2 regions of the Listeria sp. SHR_NRA_18 genome follow, and region 2 is predicted to be linked to the other one. Evidence: predicted binding sites of a transcription regulator. Region 2 holds the regulator's gene; the other holds the start of a gene.
The links. The regulator LexA, encoded in region 2, represses DNA repair genes until DNA is damaged. The targets are predictions, from matches to a motif close to CGAACATATGTTCG.
Positions count from the first base shown of each region.

Region 1: a site for LexA is predicted at 2,473-2,486, ahead of uvrB (excinuclease ABC subunit UvrB). Genes of this name have one in related genera too.

Region 1 covers NZ_QPKR01000008.1:177,322-181,759, forward strand. Annotated here, with positions in the region: gene DUK53_RS12870 (heavy metal translocating P-type ATPase) at 1-945, shown strand, start outside; gene DUK53_RS12875 (hypothetical protein) at 1,088-1,471, shown strand; gene DUK53_RS12880 (HD domain-containing protein) at 1,494-2,144, shown strand; gene DUK53_RS12885 (CsbA family protein) at 2,166-2,408, shown strand; gene uvrB (excinuclease ABC subunit UvrB) at 2,589-4,438, shown strand, end outside.
Region 2 covers NZ_QPKR01000001.1:458,319-462,756, forward strand. Annotated here, with positions in the region: gene tkt (transketolase) at 1-741, opposite strand, end outside; gene DUK53_RS02290 (DUF896 domain-containing protein) at 905-1,138, opposite strand; gene mscL (large conductance mechanosensitive channel protein MscL) at 1,160-1,615, opposite strand; gene yneA (cell division suppressor protein YneA) at 1,692-2,021, opposite strand; gene lexA (transcriptional repressor LexA) at 2,182-2,796, shown strand; gene DUK53_RS02310 (IS1182 family transposase) at 2,758-4,438, opposite strand, start outside.

The DNA.
Region 1 (4,438 bases), on a different contig from region 2:
CTCGCTAAAACGAAACAAATCGCGTTTGATAAAACGGGCACACTGACAGAAGGAAAACCAGCTGTCGAAAAAGAAATCGTGTATGATGAAGCGAACTTTTTCCGAATTTCCAGTATGATGGAACAGAGCTCAGGGCATCCAATCGCAGCAGCAATCATCGCTCGCATCGGTGCGGTTGATGCAGAAATGGACAATTTAACAACGGTCGGCGGAAAAGGACTCATCGGCACATTCGAGGGCAAGCAATATTTCTTGGGCAATGAGCAACAAATCCCAGAATCGAGTTGGACAGACGCGGCTAGAACAGACGTTAACGCATTGAAAGAAGCAGGCTATACGGTCGTTATTACCGCATCAGAAACCGCGATTCTCGGCATGTTTGGTATTCAAGATGCTTTGCGCAAAGAGAGCAAGCAACTCGTGACCCAGCTCCATCAAGCAGGTATGACCAATATCATCATGCTAACTGGCGACCACGAAAAAACCGCTGAAAAAGTAGCAAAAGAAATCGGCATCGACCACTACTACGCCAGTTTGCTACCAGAAGATAAGCTGACAAAAATCGGCGACCTTCAAGCCCAAAACGGCAGTATTGCAATGGTTGGCGATGGCATCAACGACTCCCCAGCCCTTGCAACCGCAGACCTCGGCATCGCGATGGGGAAAGGAACAGACAGCGCGATTGAAGTAGCAGATATCGTACTCATGCAAGACCATTTAGGCAAATTACCAATCACCGTAAAAATTGCTAAAAAAGTAAGGTTCGTCGTAGGATTCAATATCGCCTTCGCGTTAGGCCTCAAAATCGTGGCGCTCCTACTCGCGCTAACAGGCTATCTAACTCTATGGATGGCAATCATGGCAGATATGGGCGCTACCATCGTCGTAACCATCTTTGGACTCTCCATCTTATTCCGAAGTAAAGTCGAAAAAGAAATCAAATAAGCAAGCAAAAACAAGGAGTAGCAATGCTTCTTGTTTTTCTTGAAATAAACCGATAAACCGCATACCATCAAGTGTTTTAGGTTGCTATCAACACGTATCCTCGTTATACTAGTAAAAAAAGAAAGCCATTTGGGGGAAGAACATGAAGCAACTATCTAATAGCAAAAAAATTATCGTTATTTTAGGCATCATAGCTCTACTCGCCGTCTCTGTTGCAGCAGTGATGTTCAACGATGACCTAATATCCGTCATCATCATTTCCATCGTCCAATTCATTTTGATCCAAGCGGTTTGCTATGTCGGCATTTATTCCGTTATGAAAGTTGGCGTCACACGCGGGCACAAATTATTCACATGGGGAATCTTGACGACACTTATTTTTATGGGACTCATCTATATTTTTGCAGCAGACAATTTCAGACAATATTCGGCGGCTATTATCGCCTTACTTGGCTTTAGTTCAGCGTTAATTATGCGTGAAGTAGAAAACACGCATCCAGATAATAAAAAACAAGAAGAACAATGAGAACAATGAGGAGTGAAACAAAATGGGAATCCATCAATATTTTCGTAGTTTATCAGATTTAGAGAATATTTATCGCTGTCCAGGCAAGTTCAAATACCAAGAACACTCAGTCGCGGAACACTCATTCAAAGTCACCCAAGTTGCACAGTTTCTAGGCAATGTAGAAGAGCAAGCTGGACAAACCGTCAATTGGCGCGCCTTATATGAAAAAGCGCTGAACCACGACTATCCAGAACTGTTCATTGGAGATATCAAAACACCCGTCAAATATGCGACCGCAGAACTCCGCGAAATGCTATCCGAAGTAGAAGAAACGATGACGCGAAACTTCATTAACAATGAGATTCCGAAAGAGTTTCAAGCCATCTATCACGTGTTGCTTAAAGAAGGCAAAGACGACACGCTAGAAGGCCAAATTTTGGCGGTGGCAGATAAAGTAGATTTACTCTACGAATCATTCGGCGAAATCCAGAAAGGCAACCCAGAGCCGACCTTCACTAAAATTTACAGCGAGGCATTAGAAACCATTTACCAATTCCGCGACATGAACTGCGTCCAGTACTTCTTACGTGAAATATTGCCAGATCTACTCGCCGAAAAAGGGATTGAAAAAACAGATTTACCAGCTTTAACAGATGAAATCAAAGCACGCGTTTTAAAAGCAGACAGTTAAAAAAGAGGGAGAGCGAAGCCTATGTGGGATCAGCTAATTTCGGCGTTAATTTTTCCAGGATTGTTGGTTATTATATTATCTCGAATGACGTACCAACGCTTTGTAGGTTTAGGACTCACCGTGATTTTAATAGCTGTTTCCGCTCGCATGGGTTTCACGAACACCTGGTGGCTCATATGTTTAGACGCGATTTCGATGACCATCGGGTTCTTCCTAGCAACACGAATGCTTGGCAAGTTGCGTCAAGCAGATAAAGAAGCGTAAAAAAGACGCGTATTATGATGAAAAGGCTTTGCTTAACGGCGGAGCCTTTCGTGTTACACGGATGCGAAAATATGTTCGCTTTTTGCTAGCGGATTTAGTCAGATTATGATAAAATGAATACAAGTGATGAGTCTGGGATTTGCCTAGACTCACTTTCGTTTTGCTAAAGGAGGAAAAAAGGTGAAGGATACATTTCAACTAGTTTCGAAATATACGCCACAAGGGGACCAACCGAAAGCAATCGAGAAATTGGTTGCGGGCCTTAGAAGTGGTATAAAACATCAGACCTTACTTGGAGCAACGGGAACGGGGAAGACGTTTACGGTTTCTAATGTGATTCAAGAAGTTAATAAACCAACGCTCGTCATTGCACACAATAAGACTTTGGCAGGGCAATTATATAGTGAATTCAAAGAGTTTTTTCCGAATAATGCGGTAGAGTATTTCGTGAGTTACTATGATTACTACCAACCGGAAGCTTACGTACCGCAAACAGATACGTTCATAGAGAAGGATTCCAGTGTGAACGATGAAATTGATAAATTGCGACATTCTGCAACAGCATCCTTGTTTGAGCGGCGTGATGTCATTATCATAGCCAGTGTTTCCTGTATTTATGGCTTGGGTTCGCCGGAGGAATATGGTGCTATGCTCGTTTCCTTACGACCTGGAATGGAGATTAGTCGCGATCAGTTGTTGCGCGATTTAGTAGAAATACAGTATGATCGCAATGATATTGATTTCCAGCGCGGTCGTTTTCGTGTCCGTGGCGATGTGGTAGAGATTTTCCCAGCATCCCGTGATGAACACTGTATGCGTGTGGAGTTTTTTGGTGATGAAATTGAGCGAATTCGTGAAGTAGATGCGTTGACGGGTGAAATCATCGGGGAGCGAGAACACGTTTCTATTTTCCCAGCATCCCACTTTGTGACGCGCCCAGATATTATGAAGAAGGCAATCGTGAATATTAAGGCGGAGCTCGAGGATCGCTTGAAAGTATTGCGTGCTGACAATAAGTTGCTAGAGGCGCAACGTTTGGAGCAACGTACGAATTATGATATTGAAATGATGGAAGAGATGGGCTATTGTTCAGGCGTTGAGAACTATTCACGTCATTTAGGCTTGCGAGAAGCTGGTTCTACACCTTATACTTTGCTAGACTTTTTCCCAGACGATTTCCAAATAGTAATTGATGAATCCCATGTCACGATGCCGCAAATTCGAGGTATGTACAACGGGGACCAAGCGCGTAAACAAATGCTAGTAGATCATGGTTTCAGGCTGCCCTCGGCGTTGGATAATCGTCCATTACGCTTGGAGGAATTTGAGAAACATGTCAATCAAATTATGTACATCTCAGCGACACCAGGACCGTATGAACTGGCTTTAAATCCGGATGTGATTCAACAAATCATTCGTCCTACCGGTCTTCTCGATCCGATTATCGAAATTCGACCAATCGAAGGACAAATTGATGATTTGATAGATGAAATAAATGAGCGTATTAAGAAGAATGAACGCGTCCTGATTACGACGCTGACGAAAAAAATGTCAGAGGATTTGACGGATTACTTGAAAGAAACGGGTATCAAGGTACAATACCTGCATTCAGAAGTTAAGACGTTGGAACGGATTGAAATCATCCGAGACTTGCGACTAGGCGTATATGATGTACTTGTCGGAATCAACTTACTGCGTGAAGGAATCGATATACCGGAGGTTTCATTAGTTACGATTCTTGATGCAGACAAGGAAGGTTTTCTTCGCTCTGAGCGTTCTCTCGTTCAAACAATCGGTCGTGCCGCGCGTAATCAGAATGGTAAAGTTATTATGTACGCAGATAAGATGACCGACTCGATGAAATTTGCGATTAGCGAAACAGCGCGTCGCCGTGAAATACAAGAGGCTTACAATTTAGAGCACGGCATTACTCCACAAACGATTATTAAAGACGTTCGAGGTGTCATCGCCGCAACAACTGCTGCTGAAACAAGAGAAGCTGAGCACTTGAAAGACCTTAGCAAGATGAA
Region 2 (4,438 bases):
TGTTTTCACTTCAATCATCGTTGGTTGCGATGTATTTTGTTTCGCTTTTTCGATAGCCGCTAAAATTTCAGTTGTATCATTGCCATCTTTAACAAGCAAATGTTCCCAACCGTAAGATTCAAAGCGTTGTTTTACACTTTCAGAAAATGATTTATCCAAATCACCATCTAGTGAAATATCATTAGAATCATATAAAAGTACCAAGCGGCCTAGTTGTTGATGTCCAGCAAGGGAAGCAGCTTCCGATGCCACACCTTCCATTAAATCGCCATCACCACATAATGCATATGTATAGTGATCCACAACTGGGAATCCATCTTTATTATACATTGCTTCTAAATGTCTTTCTGCCATCGCCATACCAACAGCCATCGCGATGCCTTGTCCAAGTGGACCGGTTGTCGCATCTACACCATCCGTATGATGAACCTCAGGGTGACCAGGTGTTTTGCTATCCCATTGACGGAATTGCTTCAAATCCTCTAATCCTAATTTATAGCCACTAAGGTGTAACAGGCTGTAAAGCAACATAGAACCATGGCCTGCAGAAAGAACAAAGCGGTCGCGATTAAACCAGTGTGAATTAGCTGGATTGGCCTTCAGTACTTTAGACCATAATGCATACGCCATTGGGGCAGCCCCCATTGGTAATCCTGGATGACCAGAATTGGCTTTCTGAATTGCGTCGATCGATAATGTTCGAATAGTATTAATTGCTAATTGATCCGTTTTATCAAACAAATGAAACATCCTCTCTTGTTTTAGTCACTACTCTCTATAATAATCCTTTCTAGACTATTACACAACTAAAAAATATCTAATTGTTTACAAATGCATTAAAATGATCGATAATGTTCGATTGAATATAAAGAAATGGAGAGACATATCAATCCCTCCAGTTCCTTCACAGCTTATTTCGCTCGTCACGTTTTCGTTTTATTTTTTCAGGCGTTACATCATCACCATTCGGATCGATGAATGTCGTGTGCTCAATCGTATCACGAACTTGATTTCGAAAGGACTTGATATACTCTTGACGAAGTGCCTCTTGTTCTAGCTTCTCATCAACAGTCATCGTACCTGCTTTTTTCTTGTGCGACAATTCGTTAATTCGATCTATTTTCGCTTTCTCTAACATTATGTTCCTCCTTGTTTACTATTATACTGATAATCCTGATTCCTCATCTTGAGTCAAGTCCGATGTACATTGTGGGCATTTACTCGCTTTCTCTGGAATAGCAGACAAACAATAAGGACACTCTTTCGTAGCAGGCTTTTTCGGTTCTAGTGGAATATATTTTGTTACCACTTTAATAATCAAAAAAACCGAGAAAGCAATAATAAGAAAACTGATAACATTATTGACAAACAAACCGTAATTTATCGTTGGTGCTCCGGCAGTTTGAGCAGCTTTTAGTGTATCGTAATGTGTCCCATTTAAGCTGATAAATAGATTCGTAAAGTCTACATTACCTACTAGTAGCCCTAATGGAGGCATGATAATATCATTTACAAGCGAGTTCACAATACTTGTAAACGCAGCGCCAATGACAATACCAATTGCCATACCTAATGCATTTCCTTTCGAAATAAATGCTTTAAAATCTTTAAACATCGAAAAACCCCTTCTTGTTCATTATCAACGACTATTTTACATGAAAAGCAGAGGTTTTTAAAGCATTGTGTCCTATTTACTCATTTGCTAATTGAATAGAGTGATCTATATCTGTGTTACCTTTCTTAACTGGTATTGTGATTGTCTCACCCGCTGTCAATTTACCGTTGATTATCTGGTTCTCTTTCTCGACCCATGCTACGAACTCTTGTTTGCTCATTTTATAATCACCAGCGTACTCATCCGCTAAACTCCAAATCGAATCCCCGCTAGCAACATAGACCTCATTATAATCAGAATTTGCCTGATTAACTGTCACAAACATTAATACTAAACCTAAAACAAAACACGTAATAATAAATATAATCGCAATATAATACCGATCCCAAATAGATTTTAAAGTCATCTTTATCCCTCCAAAAGAATATACGTTCGCTTTTTATTCATTATAGAACACTCGTTCTGTTATGTCAATAAAAAAACGAACAATTGTTTGCATATCTAAAAAATCTTTGATATACTGGGATTAATAAAGAAGTAATGAAAGAGTGAACGGGGTGAAACAAATGAAATTATCCAAACGGCAACAAGATATCTACGACTTTATCAAGTCCGAAGTAAAAGACAAGGGTTATCCACCCTCCGTGCGTGAAATCGGTGAAGCAGTTGGTTTAGCCTCTAGCTCCACAGTCCACGGTCACCTAGCACGACTTGAAGGAAAAGGGCTCATTCGCCGGGATCCAACTAAACCTAGAGCTATTGAAATCCTATCTTTGGAAGATGATATCGCAGCACCAAACGTTATTAATATTCCTATTATTGGTAAAGTGACAGCAGGCATACCTATTACAGCTGTTGAAAATATTGATGAATACTTCCCTTTACCTGAATATATGGCAAATGGTGAAACAGAGATATTTATGCTAGAAATTGATGGCGAAAGTATGATTAATGCAGGTATTCTTAATGGTGATAAAGTGATTGTAAGACAACAGAATTCCGCTAATAATGGCGAAATCGTTGTCGCAATGACGGATGACAACGAAGCTACTTGCAAAAGGTTCTTTAGAGAATCTAGCCATTTCCGTTTACAGCCAGAGAATGATGCTTTAGAGCCAATTCTTTTAAGAAATGTTACCATCTTAGGAAAAGTCATTGGCTTGTACCGAGATATTCGCTAAACAAAAGGATCTGAGACAAAAGGTTCTCTGACCTAGAAAAATACGTATCAAAAATCTGCATTTAGATTTTTGATACGTATTTTTTCCATTTAGGCACGCGAGGCGTGCCAGTTTTCGCATATTATTAGCCATGAAGTAGAGATTGGCTTCGGTCGCTACTTTTGGAAGCCCTCGTAAACGGAAACGAGTGAACCCCAAAAGAACCTTCACATGCCCAAAAACTGGTTCTACATCTATCTTTCGTTGCCGATAGATGGCAGAAGTTATTTCGGATGTGAGGCTTCGTCTTGCTCGACTTTTTAGTTCTTCCCAAACAGGATTATAGTAAATTTTTCGATTCTGTCCTGATTTAGCAGTTGTGCATACTGCACGCAAAGGACAATCGGAACAGTCTTCGCATTCATAGACTTTAAAATCACGCACGTAGCCATAGCGATCTGTCCGATACGCATACCGCTGAAAGTTGACTTTTCGCTGATTCGGGCAAATGAAAAAATCATCCGCTGCGCGGTATTCCCAGTGATCTCGATGCATCCTATCTTTCTTATACGAGCGTTTTTGTTCTTTTCGGTACATCGTATAGGGCATGATAGGCAGGCTATTGGTTTCCTCTAATAGATATTTATAATTTTCTTCTCCACCATAACCAGCGTCTGCGACGATGTAATTTGGAAGGTTCCCTAATTGCTTTTCATATGAAGATAAAAAGGGAAGAAAGCAGCGCGTATCTGTGGGACGTTGAAAAATGGCACAATGCAAGGTAAATTGATTCTCCGTGGCAATTTGAACATTATACCCTGCTTTTAATTGTCCATTTCGCATGTGATCTTCTTTCATTCGCATGAAGGTCGCATCTCTATCTGTTTTAGAAAAGCTATTCCGATCACCAAATTGTTGAAAATGCGTCTGATACTTTTGTAGCCTTGGTAAATAATCGCGTTGTAATTGTTTTTGTTGTTTGGTCCACATCCGCTTCTCTTGTTTTAAGGCTTTTTGTTCGACACTATCAGCCTCACAGAGGCTGGTATCAATGGCTTCAATCGTTTCAGAAAGCACTTGATCTAATTGCTCCAACTGCACGATTGAAAAATCTTCTTTCTCATCTTTCTCCATATCTAATGCGACTTGGCGCTTCATATCTTCGTAAAGGGTGCCTATTTTTTCTTGTAGACTTGCATGGAACCGTTCCGATGATTTTCGCCAAACAAAGCTATACTTGTTGGCGTTTGCTTCTATCTTTGTTCCATCTACATATATTTTTTCACCTGAAATAAGTTGTTGTTTGAGCGCAAAGGCATGAAAAGAAATAAACATATTTTTTAACAGCGTATCAAAATGGGGAGAAATTCGGGCGCGATTAATCGTGCGATAACTTGGGGCTTGTTGCCCCGCTAGCCACATCATCGGAATATTTTCTTGCGTCATAGACGCTATTTTCCGACCGGAGGTCACGCCTTGGGAATACGCATAAAGAATAACTTTGAGCATCATTTTTGGATGATAGCTTTGACGGCCTTCTGCCCTTTGCCAATTTTGAATTGCTACTTCTGGAATCTCCTCTACTTGTTGATGAATCGTTCGTGACACATGATTTTCAGGAATCATTGTTTCTAAATCCATTGGAAGAATTAATTGGTCCATG